One region of the Roseibium sp. M-1 genome, then DNA from elsewhere that is predicted to be linked to it. Evidence: predicted binding sites of a transcription regulator. Region 1 holds the regulator's gene; each other region holds the start of a gene.
What was found. Region 1 encodes PhoB, which activates phosphate uptake and scavenging genes when phosphate is short. Its sites were predicted from a motif close to TGTCATNNANCTGTCAT; they were not measured.

Region 1 (2,267 bases):
AATGGCTGCGGAGCGGCCGAACTAAAGGGTGCGGCGATGAGTTGGACGAACGAACGGGTTGAGCTTCTGAAAAAGCTTTGGGGCGAAGGCTTGAGCGCCAGCCAGATTGCAGGCGAGCTGGGTGGAGTGACCCGCAACGCCGTGATCGGCAAGGTGCACCGGCTGGGTCTGTCCGGCCGCGCCAAATCCTCCACAACCAGCGCCAAGCCGCGCCGGGCTCGCCCGGCGACCGGTGCGCCGAGCGCTGCACCGAAGAAACCGTCCTCCCAGCCGCAGTCCATCGGCGCGACGGCCCTCAAGGCCGACTTCGCTCCGGCGCCTGCCGTCGAAGCCAAACCGCGTGTCGAGCCGATCGCGGAGCTGGTGCCGATCTCGCAACGGGCCACGATCCTGACCCTGACCGAGCGGACCTGCAAATGGCCGATCGGCGATCCGGCAACCGACGACTTCTATTTCTGCGGCCGCCAGTCCGATGCGGGCGTGCCCTATTGCGCTCATCACTGCAAAATCGCCTACCAGCCCGTCGCCGACCGCCGCCGCGACCGCAAGACGATGGCCCAGGCCGGCTGAGTGCCGTCTGACAGTCCAGCTCATGAAAAGCCCGCCAAATCGGCGGGCTTTTTTTTAGGATTGCGTAACCCTTTCCGCGTCATCCCGGCCAAGCGAAGCGCGAGCCGGGACCGGGGAGCCAAAAACCTTAGCCGTCAAGCCGATTTTCCAAATACCTCCTTGGGCACACCGGTCCCGGATCTTCGCTTCGCTGCGTCCGGGATGACCAACGAGAGGTAGGTACAAAAAAGCCCGCCTTTCCGGCGGGCTCAATCATTTTGAAGCTCAACGGGGGTTTAGACGGTCGCGGTGAACTGGTCGTTGAAGGCGTAGCCGGCACCGCGAACGGTGCGGATCGGGTCCTTGGCCTTGCCCTTGTTCAGCGCCTTGCGCAGGCGGCCGACATGAACGTCGACCGTGCGTTCGTCCACATAGACATCGTGCCCCCAGACACCGTCCAGAAGCTGCTCGCGCGAGAATACACGGCCTGGCGAAGTCATCAGGAATTCCAGCAGCCGGAACTCGGTCGGGCCCAGGTGGATTTCCTTGGTGCTGCGGCGGACGCGGTGCGTTTCCCGGTCGAGTTCGATATCGCCGGACCGCAGCATGGTCGACACCACTTCGGGGCTTGCCCGGCGCAGGATGGCACGCACGCGGGCCATCAGTTCGGGGACAGAGAAAGGCTTGACGACATAGTCGTCGGCACCTGTCGACAGGCCGCGGATGCGCTCGGCTTCTTCGCCGCGTGCGGTCAGCATGATGACCGGCAGGCGCTCGGTACCTTCCCGCGCCCTCAGGCGGCGGCACAGTTCGATGCCGGAGAGGCCCGGCAGCATCCAGTCAAGCAGCAGCAGGTCCGGCACGCTTTCGCGCAGGCGGATCTCCGCCTCGTCTCCCCGGGCACAAGCCTCGACCGAGTATCCTTCTGCTTCCAAATTGTATCTCAAAAGAAGGCTGAGCGGTTCTTCGTCTTCAACGATGAGCACCTTCGGCATACATCTCGCTCCAATTTCCGCAGCCGGCGCTCCGGCGCCGGCCGTATCGATTTCCGCTTCTGCAAGGCTGGCGGTTAGACGGCGCCGGTCTCGTCGACCTTGGCCCGGTCTTCCGGCAGACGCTCGCCGGTGACCATGTAATAGACGTTCTCCGCGATGTTGGTCGCATGATCGCCGATGCGCTCGATGTTCTTGGCGCAAAACAGCAGATGAACGCACTGGGTGATCACCCGCGGATCTTCCATCATGTAGGTGAGCAGTTCGCGGAAGATGGACGTGTAGATCGCATCAACTTCGGCGTCAGCTTCCTGCACGCGGCGGGCAGCCTCCGCATCCTTGCGCGCATAGGCGTCCAGAACCTGTTTCAGCTGCGACAGGGCAAGCTCGGTCATATGCTCCACACCGATGGCGAGCTTCTTCGACTGCAGGTCGCTGTCGATGGCAATGACGCGTTTGGCAACGTTCTTGGCAAGGTCACCGACCCGTTCCAGGTCGTTGGCAATGCGCGTCGCAGCGGTGATTTCACGCAGATCCTGGCCCATCGGCTGGCGGCGGGCGATCAGCTCGATCAGCTTGACTTCGACCTCATGATAGAGATCGTCCAGGCGCCGGTCGCTCTTGATCGTCGCCCTGGCAAGCTCGGTGTCCTGCGACACCAGAGCCGACACGGCATCTGCGAAAGCTTGCTCGGCCAGGCCGCCCATTTCGGCAACCTTGCCGGCC
Region 2 (2,267 bases), 1.7 Mb from region 1:
CTTCAGGACGGTGGAAACCGAGAAACCGGCGGCGTCCTTCTTGGCCATAGGATGCTCGCCAAGGGCGGTCACGTCGACGGTCAGGGTCACCGGCTTGGTGATGTCCTTGATGGTCAGGTCACCGGTGACGGCCAGCTGGTTGTCGCCGGTTTTCTCGACCTTGGTGCTCTTGAAGGTCGCAGTCGGATACTTGGCCGAATCGAAGAAATCGGGGCTCAGGAAGTGAGCGTTGCGGTCGGGGAAGAACGTGTCGAGGCTGGTGATGTCGATGGTGAACTCGATGGAGGACTTGGACGGATCGTCCTTGTCGATCAAAAGCGTGCCATCCCAGTTGCCGAAGCGGCCCTCGGTCGTGGAATAGCCGAGGTGGTTGTAGGAAAATGCCAGGTTGGCATGGGACTTGTCGAAGTCATAGGCGACGGGCTCGGCAATGGCAGTGCCCGCGAGGAGGGAAAGGGCAAGCGCACCGGCTGCAAGACGGATCATGATCAAACCTCGTAGATGTTATCAGGAGCGTTCGCTCATGAACGCTGCGGCAGGAACATAGGGACGATTGAGGCGTATGCAATTTGACTGACTGTTCTCAAAGAATGAACAATGATCCGATTAGGTGGATTTACGTCCAAGGTTACACAGGCGAAAAATCGGAAGGCCCCGGAAGATCCTTTGCCGGAAAACATCCATGTCCGGAGAATCAGCAGCTTCGGCCGCGTGGCGCGAACACTTCAAGAAAGTACAATTGGTGGTTGCTTCTTGCGATAAGGCGATGAAATAGCACTCAAAGTTGGAATGTCATCATTTTATCAAGAATTTCAGGCACCTGATTGAGACCTTCCTTCCGATGCGGTCTATGGTTGGCCAACATGCTCCCGGCGAGTGGCTTGGAGACACAGGAGATTTAGACGTGAAAAAAGCGGTCATTGTGTGCCACAGGGGAGCCAGTCTCCAGGCTCCGGAAAACACGCTGGCATCCCTTGAAGGCGCGATCGCCATGGGCGCGGGTGTCGTCGAGTTCGACGTGCGGCCTTCGAAGGACGGCGTGCTTTACGTGTTGCACGATCCGACTGTGGACCGGACGACGGACGGCAGCGGCCGCATCTCCGACATGGTATCCGCAGAGGTCGACGCGCTTGATGCGGGTGGCTGGTTCGGGCCGGACTTCGCCGGCCAGAAAGTGCCGCGGCTCGAGACCTTCCTGGACGCCTGCCGTGGCCGGATCGCGACCTATGTGGAAATCAAGGAAGGCGATCCGGGAGAAATCCGGGACATGCTCGCGGTTCGGGGCATGTTGAAGGATGCCTGGACCTTCTCGTTCGATCAGGCGATCCGGGCCGAGGCGCGGGCGCGGGTTCCCGACCTCAGGCGCATGGTCCTGTTCATGCATGTGGGCTCGGTCGAGCGGGCCGTGGCTCAAGGTGCTCATATCCTGGAATTTCACGAGGACAATCTCACCGCGGAGCTTGTCGGCGAAGCTAAACAGGCGGGCCTTGTCACCCAGATGTTCTATGCCGGATCGGACAGGGAAGTCTTCGAACGTGCCGTGCGCTGCGGCATCGAGCAGATGAATATCGACCATGTCGAAGTGTTCCGGTCGGTCGAAAGGGAGTTGCTGGCTCCGGCGTGAGACCTTTCATGTCTTGAGGTTGTAGAATTCATCTTTAAGTAGGTGCTTGATCCCGCCAAGATTACCAATCTTAGTTGAGCTCTATAAATTTTAGATCATCGGTAAAACAGCGAAGTTATCTTACTATTAATCATCGATTTTCACCTTAGGTTAAGTGAGCGTCTGGTACGTTCCAGCGATCTTGTCTGGACAGGTGACGCGAAAATGAGCGCATGCGCGCAAATAAAGTGGGCCAGGCTTAAAAGACGTCTGGGGGGAAATGCTTTGAATCTTGGCGCGGTCTACGCGTTCAGAGCGTCTGCTTTGCTGTTTCTCTTCATCTCGGTCTTGTGCGCGCAGATGTCGTCTGCCGCCGCAGACGACTGGGTTGTCAAGCGGGTCTCGGGCATCGTCTACTTTGTGGCGCCGGGTGTCGAAGCCTACCGGGTAAAGAAGGGAATGGTCTTTGAAAAAGGCCTGACGATCGGAACACGCGCGGGTGCGCGAGCACTGATTGCGCGCGGAAACGAAAGCATTTCCGTCGGACCAAATACAACGTTTGCCTTGTCGAAGTACCGCAGCGATGGGACCAATACGACGCTCCTGCAGCGCAAGGGGACTGTCGAAGTCGATGTTCAGAAGCGGCAACGCCCGCATTTCACGG
Region 3 (2,267 bases), 2.5 Mb from region 1:
ATAGGACGGAGCTTCGGCGCCAAACTTGTAGAGGGACACCTGGGCGCGGAGCGCGTCGTCCGCGCTATCGACCTCGTTTGCGACCACGAAGAGATCGCGGCTCGGGATCGTCACGGAACCTTCCGGACCGACATGGGTCGGCAGGAACTGGACGAATTCCGGCGTGCCGCCGGTATCCTTGAAGACGCCGACGAAGTTGCCGCGTTCGGAATTCACGAAGATCAGGGTGTCTCCGCCGAATTCACCCACCGAAACGCCTTCCGGCTCGGTACCCTTCTTGGAAGCGCGCTTGGCCGGATAGTGGCCATAGGCCATGGCCAGGTGTTCCATCTGGTTGCCGCTGTCGAAGAGCACCTCGCCCTTGGTGTTCCAGATGGTAAAGCCGCGCGAGCCGCCTTCATAATCGCCTTCGTTGGCAGTGACGAAGCGCTCGTCGTCGATCCACGCAACACCGTCCGGTTCACGCAGGACATTTTCGGTCGAGCCGGAGGCATCGCTCATGCGCGCCTTGGAAACCGGAATGTTTTCTGCGGAAGCAGCACCGGCAGAAAAATGCGACACGACTTCACCTGAAGCCAGATCGACAACGGCAATGTGGTTGTTTTCCTGCAGGGTGACGACAACCTGGTTCCTGGAGTTGATGGAAACGAATTCCGGCTCCGGATCTTCCGGGGCAACCTCCGCGAGACCCGTCAGGTCGACGATGCGGACCGCATCGCAGTTTGTCGGAGCGCCGGTGTCGTCGAGGTCGAAAATGGCCAGGTGACCGGCCGGCATCTGCGGGATGACGCCGTCATTGAGCTCTTCGTCACGCTCGTTCTCGATCGCGATGGCAACGAACTTGCCGTCCGGCGAGATGGCGACGCTGTCCGGCTGGCCCTTGGCATCGCATTTGGCGGTGATGCCGAGGCCGTCGAGCGCGATGACCGCCAGATGACCGGAGGCGTTGACATAGTCTTCGGACGTGTTGACGCCGGCATAAGCGAGCGTTTCGCCGACGGCGACGGAGGTCGGTTCGCCGCCGAGCGCGGTGCGGCCGAGCGGCTGCAGGTTCAGCGGATTGGCCGCATTGACGAACACGATGGCGTCGCCCGGGCTGTCGGTGAAGACGAGGGTGCGGCCATCCTTCGAGGCGTAGATGATCTCGGCGACGGTCTCCGTTGCCGGATCGATGCCTTCAGGCAGGGTCTTGTAGACCGGGAATGTGTTGATGCGCTCGAAATATGCTGCCTGCGCCGCCGGCACGGCCCCGAGGCCGAACAGGACTGCGAGGCTGACGCCTTTCAAAAAACGCCCGCGAAGGTTCGCCATTGCACTAGCTCCCATGAATATTCGGGTTGAAGGTGCGCGCAAGCTAGTGAGCTTGATTACAGAACCGGTGACAGTTGCATGAAGGTTTCATGACACGCCCGGACAAGCATCTTGAAACGAGGCATTCCCATTCCTATATACATATGATGTGGGCAGAACCGGCGCTGCCCTCCCCTTCATTCCTCCCTGTTCTGAGCGCCTTTTGGCGCTTTCATCGGATATTCTCATGCAGATCGGATATGTGCGCTCCGCCATCGTGCTGGGGCTTTTGGCCGCTGTCGGCCCTTTTGCAATCGACCTTTACCTGCCCGCAGTCGGCGAAATCGTCAGCAGCCTTGAGACGAACGATGCGGCCGTCCACATGACCTTCACGGTCTATTTCATCGCCTTCGGCATCGCCCAGTTGATCTACGGCCCGCTTGCGGACCGGTTCGGCCGCAAGCCGCCGGTGTTTCTGGGTCTGGCGGTCTTCATTCTCGGCTCGTTCCTGTGTGCCACCGCCACCGATGTCTCGGCGCTGACGGTCGGCCGCTTCGTCCAGGCGCTTGGCGCGGCCGCGCCTATGGTGATCGTGCGCGCAGTCGTGCGCGACCTGCACACCGGCGCCGAGGCGACACGGCTGATGGCGCTGATCATGCTCGTCTTCAGTATTTCGCCGATGCTGGCGCCCCTGACGGGAAGCCTGATCATCGAATTCGGCAGCTGGCGGCTGATCTTCATCGCCCTTGGCGTCATCGCGATGGCGGCGGTGGCGCAGATGGCGCTGCTCCTGCCGGAAACACTGCCGCCGGAACGCCGCGGCAAGATCGATGCAACCGCGATGCTGCGCAGCACGGTTTACCTTCTGAAGGACGCCAAGTTCATGGGCCTGACCCTGATCGGCGGGTTTTCGCTGGCGAGCTTCTTCGTCTTCCTTGCCGCGGCACCGCTGGTCTACATGACCAGATACGGCCTGA

Region 2: ACX3M4_RS02565 (glycerophosphodiester phosphodiesterase) is a predicted target of PhoB. The motif match lies at 791-807, and genes of this name have one in related genera.
Region 3: ACX3M4_RS21425 (esterase-like activity of phytase family protein) is a predicted target of PhoB. The motif match lies at 1,390-1,406, and genes of this name have one in related genera.

Annotation. Positions count from the first base shown of each region.
Region 1 is NZ_CM137257.1:2,265,674-2,267,940, forward strand. It holds gene ACX3M4_RS10245 (GcrA family cell cycle regulator) at 37-570, shown strand; gene phoB (phosphate regulon transcriptional regulator PhoB) at 846-1,544, opposite strand; gene phoU (phosphate signaling complex protein PhoU) at 1,619-2,267, opposite strand, start outside.
Region 2 is NZ_CM137257.1:534,676-536,942, forward strand. It holds gene ACX3M4_RS02560 (YceI family protein) at 1-486, opposite strand, end outside; gene ACX3M4_RS02565 (glycerophosphodiester phosphodiesterase) at 905-1,624, shown strand; gene ACX3M4_RS02570 (FecR domain-containing protein) at 1,964-2,267, shown strand, end outside.
Region 3 is NZ_CM137257.1:4,719,717-4,721,983, reverse strand. It holds gene ACX3M4_RS21425 (esterase-like activity of phytase family protein) at 1-1,311, opposite strand, end outside; gene ACX3M4_RS21420 (multidrug effflux MFS transporter) at 1,538-2,267, shown strand, end outside.